DNA from 3 places in the Paenibacillus sp. FSL E2-8871 genome. Region 2 is predicted to be linked to each of the others. Evidence: riboswitches for the same ligand, from Rfam matches in the RefSeq annotation. Region 2 holds a riboswitch; each other region holds the start of a gene.
The links. A riboswitch is a leader RNA that binds a small molecule or an ion and turns the genes downstream of it on or off. The one in region 2 is predicted to bind cyclic di-GMP.

Region 1 (3,177 bases), 1.4 Mb from region 2:
TTTAAACTTTGTAGGTTCGAATTTAAACTCCAGAAAGTCATTCGTACTAGTCGCGGTTCCGCTAGATACGAGCTGGAAGGTCTCTCCCTTACTTGTTTCTGATGCATAAATTTCAAAAGCCTCTGGGAAGCCTTTACGATTATCTCTAGCCAGAAAAGCCAATCTATCTAGTACTTTCGCTTGCGCTAATTCAAACACGACTTCATTCGTGAAGCTGTCATCATTGTTTTTGTTCGTTTCCCAGTGTGTATTCGGCTGGTCATCGAGCATGTATTCCGGTTTCGTACCTGGATAGCTCCCACCGTTCACCGTTACTTTTGATACGTTTGAGTTGGGCATTCTATAAGCTTCGCTATAGGCATTTTCGTATGCTGTACCATAGCCTTTTAGCTTCGAAACCTTAGCCGCTGTTGCCTCTATTTGATGGTTCTCCAGAAGTACTTTTGCATTCTCTATATCTGCTTGAAACTGCGCGTACAGTGGATGTGACTGCACGTCTTGTTCTAAAGCCGTTAATTTCTCCACCGTATTAAATGCTGCGCTAACTTGACTCAAGGTATCATCTGTAAATAAATTTTTCATTTTAGCGGATACGGTATCTTCTTTGTAAAAAGAAAACTCAGCTGCACTCGCCCAATCTTGGTTAGCTTTTTTGAAGACAAATTTAAGTCTCTTGAAGGCTGTAGGTGCAAACTGAATCTCTACTACGTCACCTGCTCCGCCTTTATATTCTCCAGAGGATACTAGCGTATAATCGCCTGCATCCGTAGTTGAGCCATAAATATCAAATTCCTGAGCAAACCCCTTCCCCTTTGCACTGGATTGTCTTGCAGCGTATACGATTCTATTTAATTCAGTGGACTCATTGAAAACAAAGACAACCTCATTCGTAAACGTTGAACTGTTCGGTTTGCCCGTTTCCCAATGCGTACTCATATCGCCATCCATAGCCTTAGCTATAGGTGAACCTGAGTAGTTGCCACCGTTATTGGTAATGGATTTAATATTCGCAGGATTCATTCTAAAAACATCATTATAAGCGCTTAGGATAGCCTTGCCGTACAGATCAAAAGGAATAACTGACGCATTGCTGAATAGGTCAGCCTTGCTTTGTACTACAGTGTTCACTACACTTACCTTGCTTACATCACTTGCTAAAGCATAACCTGCCTCACTCGAAAAACTAGCTAACATGGCTGCCGATGTAGCGATCGCAATCATTTTTTTCATCTTTTCTACCCCCCAGATGTAATATGAATCTCTTCCGTGCCTAAAAATAGGCACAAAAAAAACTACCCCAAAAGAGTAGCTTGATTGCGTATAAAGTCGCATAAAAACTAAGACTTAATTTTTATTAAACTTTAACAAAAAGCGTAATACACTCTTTGGCAGCTGGCTGACAATAGTTATGATAACCTTAGTCCCTATAGCTTTGCGTCCCTACATTTCCATAGGTTTGCCTATGAAGTTTCGAATACATTACAAAGAGTAACATAACGCTACATCTGATCGCATGATTAATTGGTATGAAATCCGAATAGGTAATTGCAATTACTTTTTCTATCGTGATAGATATTATTTATCGACTATCCCGGAAGAGAGAGGACACTTTAGGACTGGAGGTCTACTTAACTCCCCGCACCAAACAAACGCCGGAACCAATTCCACACATCGCCCGTGATGGGAATTAATCCGAAGCCATGCTCGCCAACTGCGATTAGACCATATGCCCATTGGCCAATAGCTACTGCTCCCCCAGCAATTCGTCCTATGGCTACCGCCCCAAATGCCGTATCACCTATGGCAACAGCTCCCAACGCTTTTTCGGCTATCGCGATCGCTCCTACAGCCACTCCTGCAATGGCAATCGCCCCAGCTGCGAAGCCAAGCCAGCTAATTGCTATCGCTCCAAGGGCTAACCACATTCCTAGTGATATTGCACCCACGGATAGAACCCCTACGCTTATCGCACCTATGGAAATCAGGCCAACAGCTATATCTCCAATGGCAATTAATCCAACAGCTGTCTTCACTTGTGGCTTGCTTCCGTGACCATACCCCTGACCTGAGTATCGACCCAAATTGCTGCGAATACTTACCACCGGAAATGATGGAGACGGCCATTGATAATCAATTTCTCGTCCACCTAACCCTCTAGAATCCGCCCAGCGTGTGATGTACTTATGCCATTTCATATCCATCCCGTCCCCCTTCTCAATTACCTTAATTATACAACCCCGGGGGTTGGCTGTACTCAGACTCTGACCTGAAATTCACCTCATCCTCTAGACGGAGTTATACTCATTAGGATCACTGTTTGGGAATAGGATCAGGCTTTCCAAATAAATATCCCTGAAACAACTGATAACCACTCTGCTTAAGCCATTCAAAGTCCCCTCTAAACTCCACACCTTCTGCTAAAGGAACGGATTGGATTTCTAAAGCTTTTTCTAAAAATTGTTTAGCTATTTTCTGTTTGTTCAGATCGCTGGACACACCCTGAACATATTTCATATCCAGCTTCATGTAATGGGGTTTAAGCTCCAACAACATCTCGATCGTGCTGAAGCCCTCGCCAACATCATCTAAAGCGTATTCAAATCCCCGATCCTTGTAATATGTCAAAATAGCTTTCAAATGAGCGAGATCATCCACTTTCTCCGTCTCAACAACTTCAAAGACAAAAAGAGAGGGATCGACGCCTAATTGATTGGCCAGTTCAACGGTTGATCTTAAGCAGAACTCTGGCGCGTAGATCGACGTTGGGATAAAATTAATAAAGGTTTTTTTATTTAAGGGTGCAGCATATTTTACAGCAGTCATTCTACATAACCGGTCTAAAGCATATAAACGCCCACGATTTCGTGCCGCCGCAAAAATCTCATTAGGATAGATACGGGACCCATCTTCTTTTTTAAATCTGGATAGGAGCTCGTATGCAAAAATATCTTCCCGTACGTTCACAATCGGTTGGAAGTGACAAGTAACTAAACCCTTAGTTATAACCTCATCAATCCACTCCATATCAAGTACAGTGGGTAATTCGGATAGAGGTCTCCATGTTTGGTCATCTATACGGAATTCAACCTGCTCCGACTCCATATGGTCATTACAGAAATCTAGAAAATCCCGCACCCCAGCCTCCTTAATCGTAATCACATTTTCTTCTACCTTATG
Region 2 (3,177 bases):
GCCTCAGCGCCATGAAAACTGTTCACTCGCAGATCCATTTTAGGTTGTAAATATACTATAAATTCACCATTTGTCATGGCAGCATCCATCTTTCTTACGATGTCTTGCTCTTCGTGTATCTGCAATAGCAATTGTTCGTCAAAGAAAGTGCATGAGCTCTTGTATCCACCTTTAATGGACTTACAAGCGATTCCTGCTCGGTCAATACATGTGAGGATATCGCTCTGACGATCATCTATACAGTAAATTCCACAATTAATCACTAGCCTAAAACCTTCTTCATTTCCAAACGTATAGTCGCTCATTTGTTCAGTAAGTACTTGTATACGGATGAATAATTCCGCCTTATTGTCATACGAAGTGAAAAGAATAAAACGATCACCCCCTAAGCGTCCAATGACATCCTCGTCTAATGTGTTTGCTGTTAAGCTATTAGCCACTTGAATCAAAATACTATTTCCTTCATGAAAACCGACAATTTCATTTATGTATTTAAATTGTTCAATATCAAATTGCAACACAGCAAACTTTGTATTCGGTTTCTCTTTAAGTAAATACTGAGCATCTATAACAAATTTATTCGTTCTAGAAAGATGTGTTAACTCATCCTCAAAGGCAATCCTCTCCATCTGTTTCCTAATTTTGCTCTTATTTAATAGAATGTTAACAAATATGATCAATAGTAAGACAAACATGATTACACATAATAGAAAAGTCGCCTGACTCATTTGAGACGCTTTGGCCATGATCAAATCTTTCGGTATCACGGAGAGAATATACCAGTCCTCAACCCCCTGGATGCCAGAATAACCAACCATTTTGCTATCTCCGTTAATCCAAAATATTCCTACTCCAGATTTTTTTGCGGTTATGTTCTCTTTAAAGATTTGCAGTTGTTTCTTATTTCTAGAATCAATACTTATACTTTCGAATATGTTATCAATTGTCTTATCCTCTTCGAGATTCTTCGATTGGATAATGACTTGTCCCTTTTGATCAATGATTTGAGAATAACCATGACCTTTAAAGAAGGAAACTGCAAGAGCATCATAAAGATCCTGTGTATATTTGCTGGCAGATAAAGCACCCTTCACTTCACCTTTAAACTTAAGTGGACTATTGATCGTGATAATTTCTTTATTGGAGATCTTATCTAAGAATGGATCAGAAATACTGCTAATACCCTGCAGAGCCTTTTGGAACCCTACTTCATCTGATACATCAAACATTGTCCCATCTGATGCGTAAGCTTTACCATCTGGGCTGTTGATGCTAATTCGAATAAAATTATATTTTTTATCAAAGTGATGCAGATATTTTTTGGTCTTATCCCAATCCATATAATTGATTTCCGAAATAGAATCAGCAATTCCATCTAATGAATCTAATCCACCCTGTATCATATTTCCAATCGATCTACTCGCATGTATCGTAGCTTCTGATGTAGCAGCAACCGCTTCTTGCTCATAAGAGTTAGCAGTCCATTTTATGAAATAGTAAGAGCACCCCCAAAATATCAACGTTGCCATTATGACGAGGCCTATCATTCTCCATACTCTCAGTGGTTGTGTCTGATCCATGTACTATCATCCTTTTTCCGATTTATTACGTTTTTTTATTAGAAAACGAGCAAAAAAAAAGCCGCTATCAGAATGATAACGGCTGCATATGCATCAAAAAATAAGAGCATGAAACTCCCACTGCATGCAACCGGCTGTCATATCTATAAATAGATTTAGACCCTATGGCTTTGTGTCCCTATTTTTCAATAGGTTTACCAATATTCTGTTTTACTATTTTTAGTCCTAAATACTCTATTAAAAATAGGCTACCACCAAAAGACCTATCTCCGCTGTGATTTAATTTTTTTCAATGGGAAATTTTTCACAAACCTCAATGTTAACTTTAATATAATATTTATTAATGTAAAGCAACAATTCTGCGAACAATTATAAAATTAGATACTAAAGCCCAATGTAACATTTATATATGTCACATTGGGACTTACTTCTCAACACGAATTATGTTTGTCTTACAAACGCATAACGAAGAACAGCTTCTTCTAAAATATCAATCCCCATAATGATATCATCCAAGTCTGTATATTCATTAGGATGATGACTAAGTCCATCTACAGAAGGAACAAAGATAAGCCCTACTGGGCAAAGTTTGTTCATGTTCATGGCATCATGCCCTGCACCACTGATCATCCGTTGACTCGATATCCCCTTCTCTTCACAAATGGATTCTAGAACATGAGTGATCTCATCCGATAATAGGACTGGTTCCTCGGAGATGATTTCCGTACTCGCAATTTCAAGTTGTCTGCTCTCTTGTACTGAGGCTATCGTCTGATATAAATGATCTAACACACGTTGCCTGGATGCCACTGAAGTAGATCTGATATCAATTTTAATTTCCACTTCTCCCGGAACCACGTTCATAGCGCCATTCAAGATATCTATCACCCCTAGCGTCGCAACCGTTCCAAATTCTTGTTCGAGTTTGGCTCCCTTCTCAAGCTCAAGTGCTATTTCTGAGGCACCCAGAAAAGCATCTTTTCTCATATTCATAGGTGTCGTTCCAGAGTGGGATGCCTTCCCTGATATTTGAATATGAAGCCTCACGGGTGCAGCAATTCCAGTCACAATTCCTATTCTTTTATTATTGTTTATTAAGACAGGACCTTGCTCAATATGTAATTCAAAAAACGCTTTTAATTCTTCATTCTCTCTACTCGCCTGATCAATACTGTTATAATCCAGTGCACATAGCGAAAATGCCTTTTCCATTGTAATACCGTCTTTGTCCTTCAAAGATCTATATTTCTCCTTCTGAAATAACCCTGACATTATTTTGCTGCCTACTGTTGAAATACCAAAACGCGAGGATTCTTCACAGGCAAATGAGATAATTTCAATCGGATGATCCGTTTCAATCCCTTTTTCGTTTAGACGTTTGATCACTTCCAAAGCAGCCGTTACACCTACTACCCCATCGTACTTCCCACCTTGGTATACCGTATCCAAGTGAGAGCCCATTACAACGGGTGGGAGCCCTTCTATCTTTCCATTTCTTCTAGCAATCACATTTCCGCAATGATCCATCCGAATATCTAAATTTTCAGCCTTGCACATCCGCATAAAAGCACTCGTACATGTCTGCTCTTCATTTGTA
Region 3 (3,177 bases), 5.8 Mb from region 2:
CCGAAAATTTCATCTTCTGTTAATGCTCTTGGAATTTCTGCATTCGGACGTTCGGCAGCAATGGCGCTGGAGGAAACGGGTTGTACGCCACGCAATATTTTTGAATCTGTCATTCTTCCTGCATGGAATAGCTGTAAAATAGCTTTTGTTCCATTTCGTTTAATAGTAGATGCTAATCGGCTAAGGCTAGGAATAAATTCATCGGAGGAAACACTAAGTTCACCTTCCCATCCTTTTCCACCCTCTTGTACATTTGCTGCCGCAGTGATGACCGCACCTACTTCGCCCGTTCTTAGCGAATAGTATTTCAATTCATCTTGTGTTACTACACCGTCATAAAAGCTCATTCGTGTGGTCATTGGAGCCATAACCACTCGGTTTTTTAATGTCAGCCCTCTGCGAAAAGTTAATGCTGTGTCTAGTGCTATCATCTTTTTCCCAACTTTCATTAAATTATATTTAGATAAATTATTATATACATGCGCATACATATAAATTACAGCAATGATTTATTCTTGTCAACTAATAAAGAACTGCTGTTGGATACAACAAAAAGCGCTGTTCCGCTGAACAGCGCTTTTCGCTCGTTATGAATCGTCCTTATTATTCTAGTTCGGCCGGTTTTACAATGGCTGCACCTTTATTATTTTTGGAATATTTAGCTTCGATTTTCGTGGTGTATGTATCTTTGGCTCCATCACTTACCAGCACATAACTCAGATCGACTGTCAGCTTTTCCGTTTGCCAGGTCTTAGTATTGACGAATAATTTCCACGTTACACTTTTGGGTTGAACTGTCTCTCCATCCCAGAGGTTCTCCTGGTCATAGAGTTTGATTATCCCCTTAGCTGCTGTCGGATCGGTTACCGTGAATTGTAAGACTGTTTGTGCGCCAGCAGTGCTGACTTTCATGGATTTTTTATAACTTTTGACCGAATCAAGCATGAAAACAGGATCGTATTGGCCTTTAGAGTAAAAGGCATCCCATTCCGTTTTCTCCAGTCCAAGCCAATATTGTGCATCAGGATCGATTGGCTCCCCGTCATCGTCGTAACCTTCATCTTCAGATTCATCGATCAGTTCACTTCCGTCTACAAGATAGTAAAACTCCTTGTCATTGGCATATAGACTGTACGATGTTTCTAAAAGACTACTAGCGACAGTGCCTGCTGCGGCAAAATTCGGCAGACGGTTGATATCCAGCTTCAGAGTGTTGGTGTTGCTGATACGCACCCCGCCGCTTTGAATATCCTGTTTTTTGGTCACATCCAGATGGAAATTCTTTATTGCTTTGGAGGCTGCCGTTACTTTGCTGATCATCTGATCCGCGGTTACTACTGTTGAGGTAGCTGCTGACACTACTCCTGGATTAGACATCCATCCGATCGTTCCGGACAGCAATAAAGCACCTACTGCCAAACTAGTACCTATTGTTTTGAAAAAACTGTTCATGTACTTCCCCTTTCGGCCCCTTGCGATAATGTAACGCCGTATAGGTCGAAATAATAAAAGAGCTCAAAATAGACTACATATTCTTAGAGCTATCCTTTATGCTTCATAAGACATCCCTATGGCGGCCTGGCGATCATTTCCTTCTGTCGAAAGGCTTTAGACCCATGGCTTTGTGTCATCATCTTTCGATGATTTTACCTTTAACGCGGACATTCAATTAGTTTTAATAGATTACGGACGCATGTCCCACCGCTAATTTTATCATGGTTATAATTACCTGTAAACGACTTATCTTCCATTCGAATTCGCTATGATACTCAGAAGAAATACTACAATCAAAATGAAAAATGAACGATTACATACGCTTATAAGTCTTATTAATGAGAACAGCAAAGACAGGGGGTGCAGCAAAATGAGTGACCGGGAAATTTTCGAGCTCTATAAAGAACAAGTATATTATTTTTGTTACTACTTAATGAAAAATCAGGCAGATGCGGAGGATATTTCCCAAGAGGTATTTGTAAAAGTTATCTTAGCGGATAAGTCGAAGGTAAGAAACTTGAAAGCTTGGATTTTACGAATTGCTTCGAATGAGTGCAACAGTGTGATCAAAAGGCGTAAGACGGGGTGGATGAAAGAAGTACGTAATTATTTACTATCCAGGTCTGAGGAATCAAACCCTGTAGAAAAACGTTTGGATCGACAGGAAACTAAAAAAGAATTACAAGGGTTATACAGTCAGCTTTCCGACAAAATCAGAATGGTAGTAGTCCTTCGTTTTATAAACGAATTGACTGTACCCGAGATCTCTAAAGTTATGAGCATACCCGAAGGAACTGTAAAATCCAGACTGAACAAGGGACTTAAAATACTAAATAGAATGGGTGGAACCCAACTAAAGGAGCTGAATAGTAATGAGTCTCTATATTGAAAAAGATAAACATATTCCCCGACCGGATTATGATTTGATGTGGACTGCCATAGAACAAGAGGCATATACACGTCAAAGAAATCTGCATTCCTCCCAGAATACTCCTAGGTCTAATAAAAAGGTTATTCCTATCAGTATTGTCTTCTCTTGCCTCTTACTTGTAGCCATTCCTGTATTCGCTAGTATGACGATTAATTGGGATAAAATTGGTGGTCGAAGTGTGAGCAATGCATTAAATAATGGCATCGGTCAACAGTATAATCTTCAAGCTTCCAGTTCAGGAGTAACAATGAATTTGAACGGTGTTGTAACTGACGGAGAAAAAATGAAAATGCTGTTATCACTTGATACTAAATCTGATCTATCCCAATATACTGGATTTGCTACAGAAGAAAACACTATGACTAGTGAATCCGGTGCCAAGGCAAAGGTATACGGTTATTTAGAATACGATCCTGAAAGCCAGAAACTCATTGGAGTATATGAGACACCTGATACATTAAAGGATGATAAAAAGGACTACAGGTTTGAAGCACGGAATCTCATTTTTTACAGTGATCGGAATATTCCCTTACAATCTAATCATAAAGCAGGAGATACAATTGATACGGGAGTTAAGCAATACCCAAGCATTCAAATCGAATCCGTTCGACAAGTTTCCAATCAAACCATTATCCGTTACAAAGTCGCTGCATCACCAGCTGACTTAGGACGGGGTAACCCACATTTGGTAGTTAGTACTGCTGGTCAAGAGAATGAGGCAATTCCAACCATCATGCCTAACGAAGGATCGG

Region 1: it holds a riboswitch for cyclic di-GMP, as region 2 does, so the genes downstream of both, NYE25_RS20195 (NPCBM/NEW2 domain-containing protein) here and NYE25_RS26195 (bifunctional diguanylate cyclase/phosphodiesterase) in region 2, are expected to answer to the same signal.
Region 3: it holds a riboswitch for cyclic di-GMP, as region 2 does, so the genes downstream of both, NYE25_RS00415 (DUF6612 family protein) here and NYE25_RS26195 (bifunctional diguanylate cyclase/phosphodiesterase) in region 2, are expected to answer to the same signal.

The regions. Positions count from the first base shown of each region.
Region 1 covers NZ_JBBOBV010000001.1:4,457,411-4,460,587, forward strand. The annotation lists gene NYE25_RS20195 (NPCBM/NEW2 domain-containing protein) at 1-1,230, opposite strand, end outside; cyclic di-GMP riboswitch class I at 1,385-1,471, opposite strand; gene NYE25_RS20200 (hypothetical protein) at 1,629-2,201, opposite strand; gene NYE25_RS20205 (EAL domain-containing protein) at 2,311-3,177, opposite strand, start outside.
Region 2 covers NZ_JBBOBV010000001.1:5,839,603-5,842,779, reverse strand. The annotation lists gene NYE25_RS26195 (bifunctional diguanylate cyclase/phosphodiesterase) at 1-1,580, opposite strand, end outside; cyclic di-GMP riboswitch class I at 1,703-1,789, opposite strand; gene NYE25_RS26190 (Zn-dependent hydrolase) at 2,022-3,177, opposite strand, start outside.
Region 3 covers NZ_JBBOBV010000001.1:75,747-78,923, reverse strand. The annotation lists gene NYE25_RS00420 (NADH-dependent flavin oxidoreductase) at 1-491, opposite strand, end outside; gene NYE25_RS00415 (DUF6612 family protein) at 604-1,452, opposite strand; cyclic di-GMP riboswitch class I at 1,570-1,661, opposite strand; gene NYE25_RS00410 (RNA polymerase sigma factor) at 1,865-2,383, shown strand; gene NYE25_RS00405 (DUF4179 domain-containing protein) at 2,367-3,177, shown strand, end outside.